DNA from 4 places in the Glutamicibacter sp. JL.03c genome. Region 1 is predicted to be linked to each of the others. Evidence: riboswitches for the same ligand, from Rfam matches in the RefSeq annotation. Region 1 holds a riboswitch; each other region holds the start of a gene.
The links. A riboswitch is a leader RNA that binds a small molecule or an ion and turns the genes downstream of it on or off. The one in region 1 is predicted to bind S-adenosylmethionine.
Positions count from the first base shown of each region.

Region 2: linked by a shared signal. The riboswitch ahead of OF385_RS01520 (O-acetylhomoserine aminocarboxypropyltransferase/cysteine synthase family protein) and the one ahead of OF385_RS15680 (substrate-binding domain-containing protein) in region 1 are both predicted to bind S-adenosylmethionine.
Region 3: linked by a shared signal. The riboswitch ahead of OF385_RS16395 (flavin reductase family protein) and the one ahead of OF385_RS15680 (substrate-binding domain-containing protein) in region 1 are both predicted to bind S-adenosylmethionine.
Region 4: linked by a shared signal. The riboswitch ahead of OF385_RS04880 (hypothetical protein) and the one ahead of OF385_RS15680 (substrate-binding domain-containing protein) in region 1 are both predicted to bind S-adenosylmethionine.

Region 1 is NZ_CP107575.1:3,383,548-3,386,967, reverse strand. It holds gene OF385_RS15690 (GntP family permease) at 1-176, shown strand, start outside; gene OF385_RS15685 (SdpI family protein) at 258-620, opposite strand; SAM riboswitch class I at 904-994, shown strand; gene OF385_RS15680 (substrate-binding domain-containing protein) at 1,063-2,103, shown strand; gene OF385_RS15675 (sugar ABC transporter ATP-binding protein) at 2,087-3,420, shown strand, end outside.
Region 2 is NZ_CP107575.1:319,559-322,978, reverse strand. It holds gene OF385_RS01525 (histidine phosphatase family protein) at 56-616, opposite strand; SAM riboswitch class I at 728-822, shown strand; gene OF385_RS01520 (O-acetylhomoserine aminocarboxypropyltransferase/cysteine synthase family protein) at 941-2,314, shown strand; gene OF385_RS01515 (CoA-binding protein) at 2,314-2,808, shown strand; gene OF385_RS01510 (ABC transporter substrate-binding protein) at 2,887-3,420, opposite strand, start outside.
Region 3 is NZ_CP107575.1:3,538,115-3,541,534, forward strand. It holds gene dnaB (replicative DNA helicase) at 1-53, opposite strand, end outside; gene OF385_RS16395 (flavin reductase family protein) at 710-1,210, opposite strand; SAM riboswitch class IV at 1,308-1,425, opposite strand; gene OF385_RS16400 (PaaI family thioesterase) at 1,875-2,291, shown strand; gene OF385_RS16405 (dihydrofolate reductase family protein) at 2,337-2,927, shown strand; gene OF385_RS16410 (PQQ-dependent sugar dehydrogenase) at 2,935-3,420, shown strand, end outside.
Region 4 is NZ_CP107575.1:1,052,133-1,055,552, reverse strand. It holds gene OF385_RS04890 (MFS transporter) at 1-509, shown strand, start outside; gene OF385_RS04885 (type 1 glutamine amidotransferase domain-containing protein) at 592-1,317, shown strand; SAM riboswitch class I at 1,497-1,607, shown strand; gene OF385_RS04880 (hypothetical protein) at 1,601-1,969, shown strand; gene rpsO (30S ribosomal protein S15) at 2,119-2,388, opposite strand; gene OF385_RS04870 (class I SAM-dependent methyltransferase) at 2,496-3,281, opposite strand; gene OF385_RS04865 (bifunctional riboflavin kinase/FAD synthetase) at 3,287-3,420, opposite strand, start outside.

The DNA of each region.
Region 1 (3,420 bases):
CGGTCGGCGCCGGTGCGATGGTCGTTTCGCATGCGAACGATTCGTACTTCTGGGTGGTGTCGCAGCTCAGCCGGATCCCGGTGATCACCGCGTACAAGACCCTCAGCGTGGCCACCGCGATCCAGGGGACCGCGGCGTTTGCCACCGTCTGGATCCTCGGGGCAGTTCTGCTCTAGGGGGCTGCCGGGCATTGCGCACCCGCACCGCGTCGTCAGTGATTTCCTCATTGATGGCGCGGTGCGCTGTTGATTCGGCGCTCAGGCGGAGAACCGTTTGGCGACCTTGTTCCCCTTGGACGCGGCACGCAGCATCAGCACGAGGACCAGGGCAAAGCCGATAGCGGCTAGGGCGAATGCTGCGGCGAAATTCTGCAGGAAACAGAAGATTGCCGAGGAGATCAAGAAGAGCCAGCCGGTGATGCCAGAGAGCTTGAGGGTTGGTGAGGCTTCGCGGTGCGCCGCCAGCCAGGCTTCATCGCTGGCCAGGGTGTGACGGGTTTTCAGGCCAACGCTGCTGTTGCGCGGCAGGCGGCCGTCGGCCCCCATGCGGGCCAGTAGGCCCGCGGTGAGCGCTAGGACAAGCAGCCCGAACATCAGGCTCACTGTGCTGGTCGAATCCACGCGGATGTCCTCTCGATCGGTGTCCTTGGATTCAGTCTAGGCGATTGTGATATTGGGCAGTACCCGCATCGTGCACGGCTTGCCCGGCTCAAGCAGCCAGGCAAATGCGAACCGGGGAACGCGAACCGGGGATCGTAATATGCGGAAATATGACGCGCTGTCCACGCATTCACGGGGCTTGAAGCTGTCAAAAACCCCGGATTTGTGACGAGATCTGACGCAGGGTTCCCTCCCATGACGCCGGCTTAGCCAACGTGGCTGATCGATGCTTGACTCGAATGACACCCCATCCAGAGCGGCTGAGAGACCTGGCTCCATGACGCCGCAGCAAGTTTGCCTCCTGCAGATAGTGCTAAAGCCAGGTTCGATGGAGCTCCCGGGTTCAGAAGCAAGGACTTCTGTGCGGGATCCCTCGGTCCTAGATGTCTCAGAGAGGGACGGCATGACTCGTACTCGCCCGCACACCTTGAAGCTTGTGGCTGTTGCCCTGGCTGCCACCACGCTGCTCACGGGCTGCTCGTTGAAAGAACCGCGCCCCCAAGCGGCTCCGGTCGCGGCGCAAAGCAGCAACCCGCAAGCCGAGCAGCAGCTGGAGGATGTTCCTTCGCTGGAAGGCAAGAAAGTCGGCATCGCGGCCAAGGACATCCTGCACGATTACTCGCGGGTGGTCTACCAGCAGATCCAGGAACGCATCAAGGAGCTCGGCGGCGAGGTCATCGCTACCCAGGCCGAAGCCAAGGACGAGAAGCACGTTTCCGACGTGGAAAACCTGATTACCCAGTCGCCCGATGCCATCGTGGTGATCCTGGGTGATGCGCAGACGCTCACCCCTGCCCTGGCCAAGGTGGACGCCGCAGGCATTCCGCTGTTCACCATCGACTTCCAGAGCGAATACTCGAAGAACAACGTCACCAGCGACAACTGGAATGTGGGCACCACGCTGGCTCGCACCATGGCAGAAGACCTGCACGGCAAGGGCAAGATCCTGGTCTTCAACGGCTTCCCCGGCGTGACGCCGTGCCGGATCCGCTACAACAGCCTGAACCTGGTGCTCGAGGACTACCCGAATATCGAGAAGATCACCCCTGAACTCCAGGACAAGTATGAGGGCACCATCGAAGATGCCAAGAACCAGATCCAGGACCAGCTGCGCAGGCTGCCCGAGGGCGAAGTCGACGCGATCTGGTCGTGCTGGGACATGCCGCTGATCGGAGCGGCGCAGGCCATCGACCCCACCGATAATGACATCAAGCTCTATGGCGTCGATGCGGAGCCCGGAGCCCTGGATTTGATCGCCGACCCGAACAGCTCCTACCAGTTCACCGTCGCCCAGCCCACCAAGCAGATCGCCGCGACCTCGGCCAGCAATATCGCCCTGTTCCTCGATGGGCAAACCGATCAGGTCCCGAGCACCAGCTATGCCGAGCCGATTTTTGTCGACAAGGACAACGTGAATCAGGTGCGCAATGACAACGGCATCTAATGACTTGCTGAGCATGGCCGGGATCAATAAATCTTTTGGCAACGTCAAGGTGCTCGATGATGTCCACCTGCAGCTTCGAGCCGGGGAAGTCCTGGGCCTCGTGGGCGAAAACGGTGCCGGCAAGTCCACGCTGATCAAGATTCTCACGGGCCTGTACACCCTGGATACCGGCCACATCGAACTGGCTGGCAAAGCCGTGCAGATCCGCCGCCCCGCCGATGCAGAAGCTCTGGGCATCGAGGTGATCCACCAGGACCGCCACCTGGCCGGACGCCTGACCGTAGCCGAGCAGCTGTACCTGGGCACGAGCACAAGCCGCGGGCTTTGGCGCCATGAGCGCACCGTGCAGGAGTCGGCGCGAGCCGATATCCTGCGCACCACCGGCCAGGAACTGGATGCCTCGGTCTTCGTTGACGAGCTGAGCGTTGCCCAGCAGCAGCTGATCCAGATCGCCCGCGCGGTACTGGCAGAGCCCAAGGTGCTGATCCTCGATGAGCCGACCGCGCCGCTGGCCAATGACGAGGTGGAACAGCTCTTCGGCACGATCCGGCATCTGCGTGATCGCGGGGTGGGCCTCATCTTCATCTCCCACTATCTGCAGGAACTGCAGCAGATTGCCGACCGGATCACGGTGCTGCGCAACGGCAAGAATGCCGGCGACGCCAGTTTCGCCGCCGGTGACAGCATCGAGGATGTCATCGGCTTGATGCTGGGCAGCCAGGTCGACGAGTTCTCGCATCAGAAGCGCGAGGCGCCTCCCACGCCGGGGGAGCCTGCCCTGGAGCTCTCGGGTGTGGCGGTCGCCGGGAAGCTGGAGGAAATCAATTTCTCGGTGGCACCCGGGGAAATCGTGGCAGTGACCGGGCTGGTGGGATCGGGGATCGAGGTGCTGGCCGATGCGGTGACCGGGAACCATCCGCACGCCGGAACCGTGGTATTGCATGGCCGCCCGGTGAAATCGGCGGCGGACTTTGTCGCCCGCGCCGGCGCCTATGTCCCATCGAACCGGCATCGCGATGGCATCTTCCTGCGCAACACCGTGCGCGAGAATATCGCCGCGGCCAGCCTGCGCACACTCGGACGCCGGCTCGGGCTGCTCGACGCGCGCAAGGAGCGTGCGGCGGCCAGCGAACTGGTGCAGCGCCTGGATATCCGCCCGGGTGATCCCGAAGCCGTGGCTGCGGGCCTCTCCGGCGGCAACCAGCAGAAAGCCGTGCTGGCCCGCTGGCTGGCCAGGGGATCCGATGTGCTGGTGCTGGACCAGCCCACCTCGGGCGTGGACGTGGGCAGCCGCGCGCAGATCTACGCGCAGATCAA
Region 2 (3,420 bases), 520 kb from region 1:
TAAACGTAGTGCACAGCAAAAGTGTGAGGTTCCAGGGAAGAAAAATTTTCAGCGCCTAGCAGCTGACCAAATCGAGTTCTTCAGCCAATTCGTTGAGGCGCTGGATATTGATCTGGATGATCTCGCCGTTCTCCACGCCTCGTGGCAGCTTGGTTCCAGCCAGTGCATCACGGATGGCGCGCATGGTTGCGCCATGGCTCACCACGGCCACCTTCTTCCCGGCATGTTCCACCGACAGGTCAATCAAAGCGGGAACCGCCCGGCGCAGGATATCGTCGATGGGTTCCAGCTGGGACTGCAACGACGCTGATTCCTCGTCGGAGACCTCGGCCATGATCCGGCCTTCCAATGGCCCGAAACCGCGCTCGATCAGTTCCGGGACCGGCTGGCCGGTTCCTGCGCTTAATTCCTCGGCAATCAATGCAGCGGTTTCCCGGGCACGGCCCAGAGGCGAAGCGAGGATCAAGGAGAACCCCTGGCCTTCCAATTCGCGGCCGACACCGCGGGCTTGCTCGCGTCCGGTGTCATTCAGTGGAATGTCGGTACGCCCTTGGAGGCGGCCGGCCAGATTCCAATCGGTCAGTCCATGTCTGATCAACACCAGCGCAGTTTCCATGAGTCCAGCGTACCGGCGAGCATGCATATCGAAGAATCTCCGATATTACGTCCAATACGCAACGTTAAGACTCATAGTTAGGTCACGAACGGTCATGTTGCGAAGATTGTTACACCATCCCGAGCGGCTGAGAGATCTGGTTCGATGAAGCCGCAGCAACCTGCCACATCCGGTGGTTACGGTGCTACCGCCAGAAACGATGCAGCCGCTTTTCCTGTTTAAGCAAAACAGGAAGCGACATTGATTCCGGGATTCCTGCCTCGATCGCGCCACCGCCTGGCGGTGAATCGCGAAAACCCAATCGACAAGGAGTCGTAAGCCATCATGGCAGATCATCAGTTTGGATTCCGCACCCGCGCATTGCACGCCGGTGGCACCCCCGATGCCGAGCACGGCGCCCGCGCAGTGCCCATCTATCAGAGCACCTCATTCGTCTTCAAAGATGCCGATGATGCAGCCAACCTTTTCGCATTGCAGAAATACGGCAACATCTACTCGCGCATCGGCAACCCGACCGTCGCCGCTTTCGAAGAGCGCATGGCTTCCCTGGAAGGCGGCATCGGCGCAGTAGCCACCGGTTCCGGCATGGCCGCCGAGTTCGTCACCTTCGCCGCCCTTGCCCAGGCCGGGGACCACATCGTGGCCTCCTCCAAGCTCTATGGCGGAACCATCACCCAGCTGGACGTTTCGCTGCGCCGCTTCGGCATCAACACGACCTTCATCGACTCCAATGATCCAGCCGACTTCGAGGCCGCCATCCAGGAGAACACCAAGGCCGTCTACACCGAAGTGGTAGCCAATCCTTCGGGCGATATCGCCGACCTCATAGGCCTGGCCGAGGTGGCGCACCGCCACCTGATCCCGCTGGTTGTCGACTCCACGCTCACTCCCCCATACATCTTGCGCCCGATTGAGCACGGTGCCGATATCGTGATCCACTCGGCAACCAAGTTCATCGGCGGCCACGGCACGACCCTGGGCGGCGTGGTGGTGGAGTCCGGCAAGTTCAATTGGGGCAATGGCAAGTTCCCTGCCATGACAGAACCGGTGGCCAGCTACGGCAATGTCTCCTGGTGGGCCAACTTCGGCGAGTACGGCTTCCTGACCAAGCTGCGCAGCGAACAGCTGCGCGACTTCGGCCCGGCGCTCCCCGCCCAGTCGGCGTTCCAGCTGCTCCAGGGTCTGGAAACCCTGCCGCAGCGCATGGACAACCATCTGGCCAATGCCAAGCAGGTTGCCGCATGGCTCGCAGCAGACCCGCGCGTCACCTATGTGAACTACGCGGGCCTGGAATCGCACCCGCAGCATGCCCACGCCCAGGAACTGCTGCCGATGGGTGTCGGCTCGGTCTTCAGCTTCGGCGTGAAGGGCGGACGCGACGCCGGCTCCAAGTTCATCGAAGCCTTGCAGCTGGCCAGCCACCTGGCGAACATCGGCGATGCCCGCACCTTGGTGCTGCACCCCGCTTCCACCACCCACCAGCAGCTGAGCGCCGGCCAGCTGGTTGCCGCCGGCGTTCCTGAAGACCTGATCCGCTTGTCGGTAGGCCTGGAAGATGTCGAGGACATTATCTGGGACCTCGACCAGGCATTGACCGCTTCGCAGGAAGCTGCGGCTGCTTCCGCCGAAGAATTTGCGGCACCCACCTATGACGGTGCCGCGTGCGCCATTCCTGCAGCATCGAAGGGAGCCAACTAATGAGCACCACCGAACGAACCTGGGAGGGTCCGGGCGCGGCCGAGCGTCTGGGCATCCTGCGCGACACCAAGACCATTGCGATCGTGGGCGCTTCCAATAAGCCCTCGCGGGCCAGCTACTTCGTGGCGACCTACCTGCTGTCCTCGTCCAAGTACAAGGTGTACTTCATCAACCCGGTACTTGATGAGATCTTGGGCCAGCCGGTCTACAAGTCCCTGGCAGATCTGCCAGAGACCCCGGACCTGGTGGAGGTCTTCCGCAAGCACGATGACCTGCCCTCGGTTTTGGACGAGGCCTTGGCAGCGGGCGCGAAGACCCTGTGGCTCCAGCTGGGTTCATGGCATGAAGACGTGGCACGCCGGGCCGAAGCGGCCGGGATGAACGTGGTGATGGATCGTTGCGTCAAGATCGAGCATGCCCGTTTCCATGGCGGGCTGCGCCTGGCCGGCTTCAATACCGGCGTGATTTCATCCAAGCGCCAGGTGCTCGCCTAGACCCGGCCCGGAACGGCAACGGCTGCGCCGCCCTCGCATGCGCGAGGGCGGCGCAGCCGTTGCTGCTATCGGATGAGGCTACTTGACCAGATAGCCGCGCAGATCGTCGAGAACCTGATTCGCGCCGGTTGGCCCCAGGCCCAGGAACCAGACGTCGTCGTTCACGCGGATGGCCTGGTTGTTCTTGACCGCCTGCAATTGGCCCCATAGCGGGCCCTCGACCGCGGCTTTCTCTCCGGTGGCTTCAGGGGTTCCGTAGGAGGTGTAGAACAGCCAGTCGGAATCGGCATCGGCCAGGTTCTCCGCGGAGATTTCGACGGCCAGATCGTCGATGTCCTGGTTATCCGGACGGGAGAACCCGGCGTCGGCCAGAATCACGCCGATCAGCGACTTGTTGGCGTACAGGCGGATCTTCTCCGGCATGAAGCGCAGCAGCGAGATCTCCGGGTCCCCTTCGACATCCTCGTTCAGCGCGGTGGCCTTGGCCTGGTAGTCATTCAGCACCGAAACGGCCTTGGTCTCCTCGCCCAGCGCCTCACCGGCCAGCAGGAAGTTCTCCTTCCAGGGGAAGCCTGGGCGGATGGAGAAGACCGTCGGGGCGATCTCGTTGAG
Region 3 (3,420 bases), 150 kb from region 1:
GGCTTGCGTCCAGCATCGGACTCTCGTCCTTCGTATACCGGCTCAGCACTCATTACAGACACTTCCATCCCCTATTGACCCCACTGGGAAAATTCATCCTTGCCCTATGGCAACGGTCCATCTTGTCAGTTGAGACCGACAGTTCAATGATGAACAACTGTGGATATTTCTGTCCCAAGGCCAACAGTAGGGCTGATGTTCACCCACGTAAACCCCATTATCCACAGCCTCTGTGCATAACATACCCTCATCTGTGGACTAGCCTGTTCACTAGCTGGGGAGAAACCTGTGGATTAATGTCGACTACCCAACCGTAACAGCTTCTGATTAGGCCTTTCACAATTTCACAACTGTGGACAGAAAGAGATTTTATTGAACCTACCGCTATGCCGCCAATAGTTATCAACAGCCGCAAACGACCGAAATTCAGAGATTTTCGCGTTTTTCGCATAGTTCTACACACTGTACCCACAGCCATGTGGATAACTGTGTGGATGTGGGTGCATAGGCAAAACCCTTAGTCATCTCAATTAATGAGGAAATATCCTGCGCCAGACTATCGGTAGTCCACATTTTCACAGTGGCCCACCTATCCACACCGTGGATAACTATTGCTTCACATTCAACGCATGACGAAATGCATCAAGGCCTGTTGTGGATCACCTAGGTGATCCACAACAGGCCTTGATGCGCCTACTGCTTGGAAACGTTAGACGAGTTCAGAAACTGGGATCGAATGAAATCGAGAATCATGGAAGATCTGCGGCGAGTGCTGAGATGCGTGATGCCCGTGCACCTCCAAGAGCACAACCCAGTGGTCTCCTGCCTCAACCTCGTTGTAAATCGATGTTTCCAGCCAGAGGGTGGACTCTTCGATGAACAGGGCGCCCTGTTCAGAAACCACGGTATCCACACCGAGGAATCGATCGCCCTTCTTCGAAGCGATCTGCGTGCAGACCCCTCCATTAAGATCGCTGAGAACCGAAACACCGATGTGGCTGGCCCCACGCAGTTTCGGCCAGGTATTGGAGGTCTTCTGGACTGCAAACATCACCAATGCCGGCTCCAACGAAACCCCCACAGTGAATGAGGATGCAACGATGCCGGTTTTTACGCCGTCCACTTCTGCACACAGAGCGGCCACGCCTGAGGGATGTTGAGCGAAAACCCTGCGTAGGGTTAGCGGGTCAAGTTCACGATTCAATGACATGGCTCGATTCCTTCGGGTCTTGCCCACCGCGTCAGACCCAGTGGACTTGGCGGATCGGAAGCTTCCGAATGTGCTTGTCCCTGAGATTTCACGCCGTGCGCGGTACTTGTTCTGACGCCATTTGGAGCAGAACCGAATCCTCACCTGGAGCACCCCACTACCGTTGAGAGGGTTGCCGATCAGCAAGCCAGGGCTTTTAGCTGATGCTCTTGATTCTGCTTAAAACGATATGGCTCATGACGAACCACCGTCAAACAATTCACTTCGCAAATCGCAATATTCAACAAAATATTCGACACCAAGATGCTTCTGAGGGGCTGGAACAGCCTTTTGTTCATCAGAACTACCCACGCCCACCGTGGCAACTCGAGCCGCTCATGTGATCGCCGCCGTAATGCAATAACCTATGACGGCCAGGCAGCATCACCAGGTGCTGCGCCTTCGCCGCTTTTATCAAACCGCCCGCCGTAGCGGAACCGAATTTCCCGCTCGAGCACCATGGGAGACCAAGCGTGCCCTGCTCATATCGGGGCAGCTGCCTGAACCCACTGGGTGAAGCGCACCATCATCTTCCCAGGACATCTACGGGTAAAGTGCAAAAGAACGTATTGCGAGCCTAGGCCGTTGTGCGGCAGCCCAGCGCCTTACACCTTTGGAGTCACCCATGAGTTCCGCAGAACCGCGAATCCCCGAGAAGACCAGCCGCTTCACCGAGAGCATCGGACTGGTCTTTGACGACATCACCGCCACGTCCGTGCGCGGACATGCCGATCTGAACGAAAACCACCACACTCCGTGGGGCGTAGTGCATGGCGGGGTGTATGCCTCGATCGTTGAAAGCGCCGGCAGCGTCGGAGCCAGCTACGCGGTGGCCGAACGCGGGCAATTCGCCGTCGGCGTGCACAATGCCACCGACTTCTTGCGTCCCTCCACCGGTGCGCGCGTGCAGGTTGCTGCCAAGGCGCTGTTCCAAGGCAAAACCCAGCAGTTGTGGGAAGTTGTCATCACCGATGAGGCCAGTGGAAAGGAACTCTCGCGCGGACAATTGCGCACCCAAAACGTAGATATGCCCAGCGCCTGAGCGTATCCTAGGTGGCACCCAGCGGATCAGTTTCGGAGGCTTACCATGAGTGCCACCTATACCTTTGACGTGTTCAGCAGCCTTGATGGCTTCGGCAGTGCCGGCAGCGATTGGGGCGGCTACTGGGGAAAACAAGGGCCAGAGCTGTTGGCCCATCGCCTCGGGCTCTACACTCCTCCATGCCGCATGGTTTTCGGTGCGAACACCTTCCGCTTATTCAGTCTCTTCTGGGCAGAAATCGAGATGAATCCCGAGGTTGAAGACGCGTGGGGCGTGGCTTTGCACGACAAGCCGGCCACCGTCATCTCCACCACCTTGGAAGAGCCGCTGTCTTGGCCTAATGCCACGCTGGAGCGTTCGGATGCCTTGGACGTTGTCGCCCAGCTCAAAGAAACCTCAGATGTGCCGCTGCGCTCCCACGGTTCCCTGGCCATGAACCATTCTCTGCTGGCGGCAGGCCTGGTGGACTTCATCCAGGTGAGCATCTTCCCGGTGCTGACCGGGCATAGCGGCTCTGCTCCGGTACTCGGCGGGGTCGACGACTATGACTTGGAACTTGTCGATTCGAAGCTTTTGGATGGTCGGATCCAGGAACTGACGTATCGCCCGACGCGCCATCATCCGGCGCACGCATAGCCGCCCGATGAAGCCTATCCGGGGCACTTGCCTGCTGCTCGGCGCAGTGTTCCTCGCCGGATGCTCCGCGCCAACACCACCTCCACTTCCCGCTGCCGAATCGCAAACCACTTCAAAACCACTGGCCAGCGGCTTGGAAGCTCCGTGGTCCATGGTCTACGTCAAGGACACCTTGCTGGTCAGCGAACGCGATTCCGGGAGGATCCTGGAGGTTGCGGAATCCGGACAGCACCGTGAAGTTTCCCGGATCAATGATCTCGCAGCCAAAGGCGAAGGCGGGCTGCTGGGCCTGGCCTTCCTCGCCCCGGATAAGCTCTACGCCTATTCCACCGCGGAATCCGGTAACCGCATTCAGCAGTTCACCGTGCAAGGCAGCGCCGGCCACCTGTCTTTATCGGCTCCGCAGACCCTGCTGGACTCCCTGCCCTCGGCCAATATCCACAACGGCGGACGGATGGCCATCGGTCCGGATGGAATGCTCTACGCGAGCGTG
Region 4 (3,420 bases), 1.3 Mb from region 1:
TCCTGCCGCTGATCGGCTCGAGGCTCGGACTCGACGAGATGCAAAGCATGGGCGTGGTGTCGATATTGGCGATCTGTTCGGCCCTCGTACAGCCATGGATCGGCCGGATCAAGGACCAGGCCAAGATCAGTTTTGCCGCAGGCATGGCTCTTGGCCTCCTGCTGCTCATCGCGGGACTGGTCTCGGTCGCGATCTGGCAAAGCTTTGCCACATTGTTGCTGAGCGCGCTGCTTCTGGGAACCGGCGTCGGGATCGCTACACCGCTGGGCTTTGCGCATCTAGCCTCGACGACTCCCGAAGAACGCATTGGGCGCACCATGGGATCAGCAGAACTCGGGCGCGAACTCGGGGACGCCGGCGGTCCGATCCTGGTGGGTGCCGTCGCTGCCGCGGCCAGCGTCTCGGCGGGCTTATGGGCCCTGGCCGCCGTGATCTTGGCTATTGCTTTGCTGGGAATCCTGATGCTTCGCTTGCCTGAATCCCCCTCCAAACAGGGAGCAATCGCATAGAACTCTGGAAACCGCCTAGGTGCGGTTGAAGCCTTGCCAACTTTGTACAAGGCTGGGAGGACAAATGCGAAAGGAGTACCCCGTGAAGAAAATCCTGATGGTCCTAACTAGCGTTTCCGAACTCGGTGCTGGCGGAGACCCCACCGGATATAACGTCGCGGAAGCAGCTCATCCTTGGAAGGTCTTCCGAGATTCAGGGCATTTCGTCGACTTTGCCTCGATCAAGGGCGGACAGCCTCCCCGTGACACTGTCGATACGGACGATCCAATCCAGGTGCAATTCACTGAAGATGAAACGACCCGGGCCGGCCTGTACAACACGGCCAGGGTGGAAGTCATTGACCCGGAGCAATACGACGCGATCTACCTAGTAGGCGGTCACGGCACCATGTGGGATTTCCCCGACAATGAAGGCCTGCAAAAGCTCATTGGGGATATTTATAACAAGGGTGGAGTCGTCGGCGCAGTGTGCCATGGCCCGGCGGGTCTGCTCGATGTGGAACTGCACCACGGCATCAAGCTGCTCAGCGGCAAGGATGTCGCGGCCTTCACCAACGATGAGGAAATAGCCGTTGGCAAGGATCAGATCATCCCCTTCTTCTTGGCCGACAAACTGGTCGAGCAAGGCGCCAACCATATCCCCGCGGATAATTTTGAAGAGAACGTTCAAGTCTCCGAACGTCTGGTCACCGGCCAGAACCCTGCGTCGGCCGCAGGAGTCGCTAAGGAGATGGAGAAGCTTCTCGCAGAAGTAATCCACCAGGAAAAGGCAGCCGAAGAAGCCGCTGCCGAAGCCGAAGCGGACTAAAAATCGGCGTCACCCTCGCAAAGATGACGTAAAAATTGCGCTTGAACCCGTGCCATCGCACGGGTTCAAGCTCTTTTCGGCCCACTGAGTTCCACGATAACGTTCTCCAGCTAGAGGCTGGCTCAACGAGGATCCAGCACTTCGCAGCCGAGCCCAAAGAGCTGATAGTGATTGATGTGTACCCATCCCGAGTGGCCGAGAGACCTGGCTCTGCGATGCCGCAGCAACCTATCCAGCTGATGAAGAATGAGCTTTTGCGGATATGGTGCTACCGCCAGAACCGATGGAAAGGTGGCTTTGGCATGTCTTCGCAGGCCCCGGATCATATCCTTACCACCCACGCCGGCTCCCTGCCGCGCACCCCGGAGCTCTTGGCGGCAACGCGGCCAAGGAGAACTATCCCGAGGATGTTGCCGGTTTTACCGAATTGCTCTTACCCGCTGTGGCGGATGTCGTCCAGCTAAAACGCATTGCCGGGATTGATATTCCCAATGATGGCGAATACGGCCGTACGATGTCCTCGCCGGTGGACTACGGGGCCTGGTGGAGCTATTCCTTCGCACACCTTGAAGGCTTGGAATCTACGACCGTGGACCGGCGGGCTGAAACGGAAGTTCGCCGCTCTTCGCGTTATGTTGTTGCCAGCCCCTGAAAGAGGATCATAGGGGCCGTCAACAACATAACGGGTTGGAACAGTGCTGCAAGAAATTCAGTGGAAAATTCCCTCATGAGGCCTTTCGGCCATAAAAAAGTCCCCGCCTTCCACAAGGAAGGCGGGGATCTTCGCACCAGCGCGAGAGACTACTTACGCAGGCCCAAGCGCTCGATCAGCGAACGGTAACGCTCGATGTCGGTGTTCTTCAGGTAGCCGAGCATACGACGACGACGACCAACCAGAGCCATCAGGCCACGGCGGGTGTGGTGGTCATGCTTGTGCATCTTCAGGTGCTCGGTCAGGTCCGAAATACGGCGGGACATGACGGCAATCTGAACCTCAGGCGAACCGGTGTCACCCTCGTGGGTAGCGTAAGCCTTGATGATTTCGTTCTTGATAGTGGCATCCAATGCCATAACAAACTCCTAGAGTTGGACCGCGTTCATAAGTCAGTGCAAACGCCGAAACGTTTACGGCGGATACTCGCAACCGCGGACTGCAGCGAGAACCATCGTCAATCATATCACCGTCGGGGACGCCGACGGGACCTCCAAGCATGGGTGAGATACGGCACCTGCACCCTTGCGGATGGCTCGTGTCCAAGGTGCTCGGTCCAATACCATCGAAGATTCGCTTCGACCTTGGCTTGTGTCGTTGCCGTTGCCTTGCGGTAATAACTGCGGGATTTGGTCAGTTCAACGATTTCTGGGAAGTCCAGCGGCATGGACCAGTGCCAAATTCCGTGTTCGGGCTTCCGGAACTCCGGGCCTAGCGGCGGTTCAAGCTCGGGACGATGCACGTCGCCAGCGTGCATGATGCGGGCCAGCCGGTGAACCCAGGGAATCGAGACATCCAATTGGTTCCACAGCAGCGTCAGCCATCCATGATCACGCAATAACCGGGCCGCTTCTGCGCTGGCCTTGGGATGATCAACCCAGTGCCAGGCCTGTGCGTAGGTCACCAAATCAAAACTGTTCCCGGCCAGACCGGTTGCCTCGCCGTGAGCGCAGAGCATTGCTACTTCGGGAAGTCGATTGGCCAGAACCGAAAGCATGGCTTCGGACGGATCAACAGCGGTAACATCCAGGCCGCGACCCACAAGTTGCTCGGTGAAAATTCCTGAGCCACAACCGATATCCACTGCCTCGGCTGGGTGGTTTTGCAGGGTGAAGTCCAAAGCCTCGTCAGGATAGGACGGACGAATCTTGTCATAGCTCTCGGCATCCGATTGGAAAGCAGAAGCTAGTTCATCACGTCGCTGCGCGCTGACCACGAAGGCTCGTTGTGGCAGGGAAGGGATTTCAGCCATGAATTCTAGTGGCGTTCTGTAGCCAAAACGGTTCGCGCCTGGTCTACGTCTTCGGTCATTTGCTCGATCAACGCTTCGATGCCACGGTAGGCAACCATGGGGCGGAGGTGTGCGATGAACTCCACCACGATCTGCTGAC